Regions from separate parts of the Ewingella sp. C233 genome, predicted to be linked through region 2. Evidence: predicted binding sites of a transcription regulator. Region 2 holds the regulator's gene; each other region holds the start of a gene.

Region 1 (2,274 bases), 2.1 Mb from region 2:
CGCCAGACGTAATAAGTTCTTCATGTAGTCATGACCCTTTATAGACGTAGAGAAAGTTGAGATAAGTAAATCCAAATAACTTCACGAGATTATTTATTGTGACAAACAACACTAATTCTGTAATTCACCCTCTTCCCCATATAACTGGTGAAGAATGTCGTCATTTAATTGATCCGGATGACCATCAAAAATGATCTGGCCCTTGGCAATGCCAATCACCCGGGTACAAAAGTCTTTAACCAGTTCGACCGAATGCAGGTTAACCATGACGGCGATATTCTCTTCGCTGACTTTTTTCAGCGCATTCATAATGCGCAGGGTATTTTTCGGATCGAGCGACGCCACCGGCTCATCGGCCAGCAGGATTTTCGGGTTCTGCATCAGTGCACGGCAGATTGCCACGCGCTGCATCTGGCCGCCGGAAAGATTCTCGGCGCGCTGCAACGCATGCGGCAGCATATGTAACCATTCGAGCAACGAGATCGCGCGGGCGCGGTCTTCGTCATCGAACTGGTTGAAGAAGGATTTAAAGGTCGACGTCTGGCTGAGGCGGCCAAGCAGTACGTTGGTCAGCACGTCAAGGCGCGGCACCAGGCAGAAGTCCTGAAAAATCATGCCGCAGCCCGCACGCCAGCGGCGCAGTGACTTGCCGGTCAGCCCGGCCAGTTGTTGCTGCTCACCGTTTTCGTAGTGACACACCACACTGCCGTCAGACAACGGAATAGTGCCGTTCAGTACGTGCAGCAGGGTCGACTTTCCGGCACCAGAACGGCCAATCACGGCGACAAATTCGCCGGCATGCAGGTCAAAGCTGATGTCATTTAGTACGCGCTGGCCGGATTTATAGGATTTCACCAGCCCTTTCACGTCGAGTACTTTGTTCTGTTGCTGTGGCCGGGCCTGAGGATATTCAGCCTGTGCCAGCTTAAGTTGAGCTTGCGCCATGGTGCTGTCTCTCGGTTGCTTACAGATTCTGGCAATCATTAAGCGCGAGTTTTATGACACATTGATGATGCTTTAATGGCCGTCCGGTGACGCGCCTCCCTGCCTTCGGCGGCATTTGCGTCTATGATGGAGTCGGGTCGATAAACTGAAGGAGAAGAAATGAGCATGCATCAGGACAATCAGGGGCTGATTTCGCGTCTGAAAGAGATTGCCGGTAGCCGTCACGTCTTAACGGGCGACAGCAATACAGAACGTTACCGTAAAGGATTTCGCTCCGGCGGCGGTAAAGCGCTGGCGGTGGTGTTTCCGCAGACTCTGCTGCAACAGTGGCAACTGCTGAAAGCCTGCGTTGACGCCGACAAAATTGTCATCATGCAGGCCGCCAATACCGGTCTGACCGAAGGTTCGACGCCGAGCGGCGACGATTACGACCGCGACATTGTGATTTTCAGCACCCTTAAGCTCGACCACATCGAGCTGCTCGACGGCGGTAATCAGGTGATTGGTTTCCCCGGCAGCACCTTATATAAGCTGGAAAAAATCCTTAAACCTTACGGGCGTGAACCCCATTCCGTCATCGGTTCTTCGTGCATCGGCGCATCGGTTGTCGGCGGCATCTGCAATAACTCCGGCGGTTCACTGGTGAAGCGCGGCCCGGCCTATACCGAAATGGCGCTGTATGCGCAAATCGATGCTCAGGGTGAACTGCAACTGGTGAACCATCTGGGGATCGCGCTCGGCGACACACCGGAAGAGATGCTCACGCGCCTTGAAAAAGGCCATTTCAAAGACGAAGAAATCAGCCACGACCAGCGCAAAGCCTCTGACCATGACTACGCCGAACGGGTGCGTGACGTCGAAGCCGACACTCCATCGCGTTTTAATGCCGATCAGCGCCGCCTGTTCGAAGCGTCCGGCTGTGCCGGGAAACTGGCCGTCTTCGCCGTGCGTCTCGACACCTTCCCGGCTGAGAGTCAGCAGCAGGTCTTTTACATCGGCACCAACAGCACCGCCGTGCTGACCGAGCTACGCCGTCAGATCCTGCGGGATTTCAAAAACCTGCCCGTGGCCGGTGAATATATGCACCGCGACATTTTCGACATCACCGAAGTCTATGGCAAAGACACCTTCATGATGATCGACAAACTCGGCACCGACAAAATGCCGGATATGTTCAGCGCCAAAGGCAAGTTTGACGCCCACATCAGTAAAGTGCCGTTTCTGCCGAAAAACTTCAGCGACCGTGTGATGCAGTGCATCAGTAAAGCGCTGCCCAACCATCTGCCGCCGCGGATGAAAAAATACCGCGACCGCTATGAGCATCATCTG
Region 2 (2,274 bases):
GCACCGCTCCGGGCGTGCCGTCACGTTGATGAAGCACCAGAATCTGCTGCGACAAATCTTCGCCGACGGTAGCAATCACCCGGGTATTGAGGCAGGAGAGCAGTTCGCGTGACTCATTAAGCGTCGCAACCGAATCGTGATTTCCGGCCAGAACAATTAACTGGCAGCCGGTTTTTTGCAGTTCCACCACAAAGCGGTTATACAGTTCGCGCGCATAACTCGGTGGGGAGCCGGTATCGAAGATATCTCCGGCCACAATCACGGCGTCAACCTGATGATTTTCCACCTGTTCCGTCAGCCAGCGTAAAAACGCCTGATGCTCGGCGGCACGGCTTTTGGTGAAAAAGTACTGACCAAGATGCCAGTCTGAAGTATGGATCAGGCGCATGAAACTCCCGTGATGAAGTGTGCCACGATGCAGTGTCGCAAAGAGTGTCGCAAAGTATAAACGCCAGCAGGGTCGGCTGTCCCTGATAAATCAGCCGGATTTCAGCGGCATGACGTAATAATGAAGGCTTAGCTACACTTAGTTCGGTTGCTGGTTTTTTTTCATAAATCTGTCACAAAACTGACGCATAATGCCTCCCGCAATCAAACAATTGATCGCTAACCTATTGGCAGGATCTACGATGGCTAGACGTATATTAGTGGTTGAAGATGAAGCTCCGATCCGTGAAATGGTCTGCTTCGTACTGGAACAGAATGGCTATCAGGCAATTGAAGCAGAAGATTTTGACTCGGCAATCGCTCGGTTAATCGAACCTTTCCCCGAACTTATTTTACTCGACTGGATGCTACCGGGCGGTTCCGGCATACAGTTCATCAAACACCTTAAACGCGAAGCGTTAACGCGTGAAATCCCTGTCATGATGCTGACGGCACGTGGTGAAGAAGAAGACCGGGTGCGCGGGCTGGAAGTGGGTGCTGACGACTACATCACCAAACCGTTCTCACCGAAAGAGCTGGTGGCGCGTATTAAAGCCGTGATGCGCCGGATTTCACCGATGGCGGTGGAAGAGGTGATCGACATGCAGGGCCTGATCCTCGACCCGTCATCACACCGCGTGATGGCGAACGAGCAGGCGCTCGACATGGGCCCGACCGAGTTCAAACTTCTGCACTTCTTTATGACCCATTCCGAACGTGTTTACAGCCGCGAACAGTTGCTCAATAACGTTTGGGGCACTAACGTGTATGTGGAAGATCGCACAGTGGACGTTCATATCCGTCGCCTGCGCAAAGCGTTGGAAACCAGCGGGCACGATCGGATGATTCAAACCGTACGTGGGACCGGGTACCGGTTCTCAACACGCTACTAATATCCGTCATACTTCAAGCTGCAGGCGACTTGAATTATTTAGGGTAACGAATCATTTAGGGTAGAGAACAACTGACGGAGTTACTGTGTGTTAGAACGTCTGTCCTGGAAACGGCTGGCCGGGGAACTGTTCCTGTTCTGCCTGCCGGCGCTGATCATCGGTATTTTCTTCGGCCATTTCGGATGGCTGCTTTTTGCGTCCCTGCTGGCGGCGCTGGGCTGGAACTATTATAACCAGCTTAAACTCTCTCATTGGCTGTGGCTCGACCGCAGCATTACTCCGCCAAATGGCCGCTGGAGCTGGGAACCGCTGTTTTATGGCCTTAACCAGATGCAGATGCGCAACCGACGGCGGCGGCGTGAACTCGGTCAACTGATCAAACGTTTTCGCAGCGGCGCAGAATCGCTGCCTGATGCGGTAGTGCTGGCGACCGAAGAGGGGAATATTTTCTGGTGCAACGGTCTGGCGCAGGAGCTGCTGGGCTTTCGCTGGCCGGAAGATAACGGGCAGCATATTTTCAACTTGCTGCGTTACCCGGAATTTCGCGCCTGGGTGCAGAACCGCGACTTTGACCGTGCCCTGAATTTACAGCTGAACAACGATCACTATGTCGAATTCCGTGTCATGCCTTATTCGGAAGGGCAGTTGCTGATGGTGGCGCGCGACGTCACTCAGATGCGCCAGCTCGAAGGTGCCCGTCGCAACTTCTTCGCCAACGTCAGCCATGAATTACGCACGCCGCTGACGGTGTTGCAGGGCTATCTGGAGATGATGGAAGACGAGAAGCTGGAAGAGCCTTTTCGCAGCAAAGCGCTGGACACAATGCAGGAGCAGACCCGTCGCATGGACGGGCTGGTTAAGCAACTGCTGACGCTTTCGCGCATTGAAGCCGCCGCGAATATTGATCTCAATGAGCGGGTGGATATGCCGCTGATGCTGGGAATGCTTGAACGGG
Region 3 (2,274 bases), on a different contig from region 2:
CTTCCATTTTACCCAAAAGTGCACGCAGACGATCCTGCCACACATGTTGTTCATCTTTCAGCTGAGCATTTTCGCGCACCAGAGACTCATGGTTGCCGCTGGCCTGCTGAACTTCCTGAGCCAGGGTGGTGTTCTGCTCTTTCAGTTCTTCGATTTCCATCTGCAACAGAGTAATGGTATCAATTGCTTGCTGAACTTTTGCTTCTAATTTCTCAAATACTTCAAATGACATTATTCGGTCCTCTTATGTTCGCAAGGCGCACATCTTGTAAGTTCTGCCGCATCGTCCGGATACGGCTCAAAAATTCTCGCACCACGCAGATTTTGCTGATGTTTCCTTCAGGAAACGTCGTTAAATCCGTTGTTGTCTTGAAAGACGATTGTATGTAGCCAGTCTTGCCCTGTCTAGCAACATACCGGCCCTGCACGCAGTCTGTTGCAATTTTATCGCCAAAACTATCAGTAAATACTTAAAAAACGCGTGTTGTCGCGAGATCCGTAAGGTTCTTTCGCATAACGTGTCGCATAGCGTGGGCAGATTCCATGAAGCATCGACCAGACACGACGTGAATCAAATTCACAGGGGTTGCCAGAAATCATGGTCAAAACGAGAGCGGGAACCGCTTTTTAAGATGGGTGGAATGCGCAGCACACTCGAATTCGCTCATTTTTATGACACAACACGCAAAATTTGATTTCGCTATTTCTCGTTTATGCTCGTTAACGATAAATTCACATTACGTTCTCATTTAATGATGAACGTCTTATTCCGATTACGTTCACGTACTTCTAGTAAGAAAAATTATAACTTACCCTTAACATTATCCTTTATAGGATCCGACTATGAGCCAAACCATGAGTTCCACATTAAAAGGTCAGTGCATCGCTGAGTTTCTGGGTACCGGGCTTATCATTTTTTTCGGCGCAGGCTGTGTTGCTGCCCTGAAACTTGCCGGAGCATCCTTTGGCCAGTGGGAAATCAGTATCGTCTGGGGTTTTGGTGTGGCGATGGCTATTTACCTGACCGCAGCGATTTCCGGCGCTCACCTCAATCCTGCTGTTACCGTTGCGCTTTGTCTGTTTGCAAACTTTGAAGGACGCAAAGTTCTGCCTTACATCATCGCGCAGGTAGCGGGTGCCTTCTGCGCTGCCGCACTGGTTTACGGTCTTTACTACAACCTGTTCTTCGATTTCGAACAAAGTCACAATATGGTACGCGGCAGTGTAGAAAGTCTGGATCTGGCCGGTATTTTCTCTACCTATCCAAACCCGCACATCAGCGTATTGCAGGCATTCCTGGTAGAAACCGTGATCACCGCGATTCTCATGGCCCTTATCCTCGGCCTGACCGATGACGGTAACGGCATTCCACGCGGCCCGCTGGCTCCGCTGCTGATCGGTATTCTGATCGCGGTTATCGGTGCGTCAATGGGTCCACTGACCGGCTTCGCCCTTAACCCGGCGCGTGACTTCGGTCCTAAGGTGTTCGCTTACTTCGCAGGCTGGGGCAAAGTTGCCTTCACCGGTGCGCGCGATATCCCTTACTTCCTGGTGCCGATCTTTGGCCCACTGATTGGCGCGTCGCTCGGTGCCTTCGGTTACAAAGCGCTGATTGGTCGCCACCTGCCTTACGAAATTCATGAGGCGGAAGAAGAAGCTCTCCAGCAGCCAGCAAAACAACGCAAAGCCTGATCGGCTAACCTGTTCACAGCACTCTAATTCGTAGGAATATTATTATGTCAGCAGATACGACTCACGAAAAAAAATATATCGTCGCGCTCGATCAAGGTACCACCAGTTCCCGCGCAGTTGTCCTGGATCACGATGCGAATATCGTTGCCGTGTCCCAGCGCGAATTTACGCAGATTTATCCAAAATCCGGCTGGGTCGAACACGACCCGATGGAAATATGGGCTACACAAAGCTCGGTTCTGGTTGAAGTGCTGGCGAAGGCCGACATCAATTCAGACCAGATTGCCGGTATCGGTATCACCAACCAGCGTGAAACCACCATCGTGTGGGAAAAAGAGTCAGGCAAGCCCATTTATAATGCCATCGTCTGGCAATGCCGCCGTACTGCTGAGATCTGTGAAAAGCTTAAGAAAGACGGCATGGAAGAGTACATCCGTCACACCACCGGCCTGGTGGTTGACCCGTACTTCTCCGGCACCAAACTGAAGTGGATCCTCGATAACGTTGAAGGCTCCCGTGAGCGCGCTAAACGCGGCGAACTGCTGTTTGGTACCGTAGATACCTGGCTGGTATGGAAAATGA

The links. The regulator PhoB, encoded in region 2, activates phosphate uptake and scavenging genes when phosphate is short. The targets are predictions, from matches to a motif close to CTGTCATAAAACTGNCNNAT.
Region 1: phnC (phosphonate ABC transporter ATP-binding protein) is a predicted target of PhoB. The motif match lies at 986-1,005, and genes of this name have one in related genera.
Region 3: ACZRKO_RS21120 (MIP/aquaporin family protein) is a predicted target of PhoB. The motif match lies at 660-679, and genes of this name have one in related genera.

Annotation. Positions count from the first base shown of each region.
Region 1 covers NZ_JBUZRI010000001.1:2,269,144-2,271,417, forward strand. The annotation lists gene phnD (phosphonate ABC transporter substrate-binding protein) at 1-24, opposite strand, end outside; gene phnC (phosphonate ABC transporter ATP-binding protein) at 112-945, opposite strand; gene dld (D-lactate dehydrogenase) at 1,111-2,274, shown strand, end outside.
Region 2 covers NZ_JBUZRI010000001.1:124,376-126,649, forward strand. The annotation lists gene sbcD (exonuclease subunit SbcD) at 1-388, opposite strand, end outside; gene phoB (phosphate response regulator transcription factor PhoB) at 630-1,319, shown strand; gene phoR (phosphate regulon sensor histidine kinase PhoR) at 1,407-2,274, shown strand, end outside.
Region 3 covers NZ_JBUZRI010000007.1:40,877-43,150, forward strand. The annotation lists gene zapB (cell division protein ZapB) at 1-232, opposite strand, end outside; gene ACZRKO_RS21120 (MIP/aquaporin family protein) at 844-1,692, shown strand; gene glpK (glycerol kinase GlpK) at 1,737-2,274, shown strand, end outside.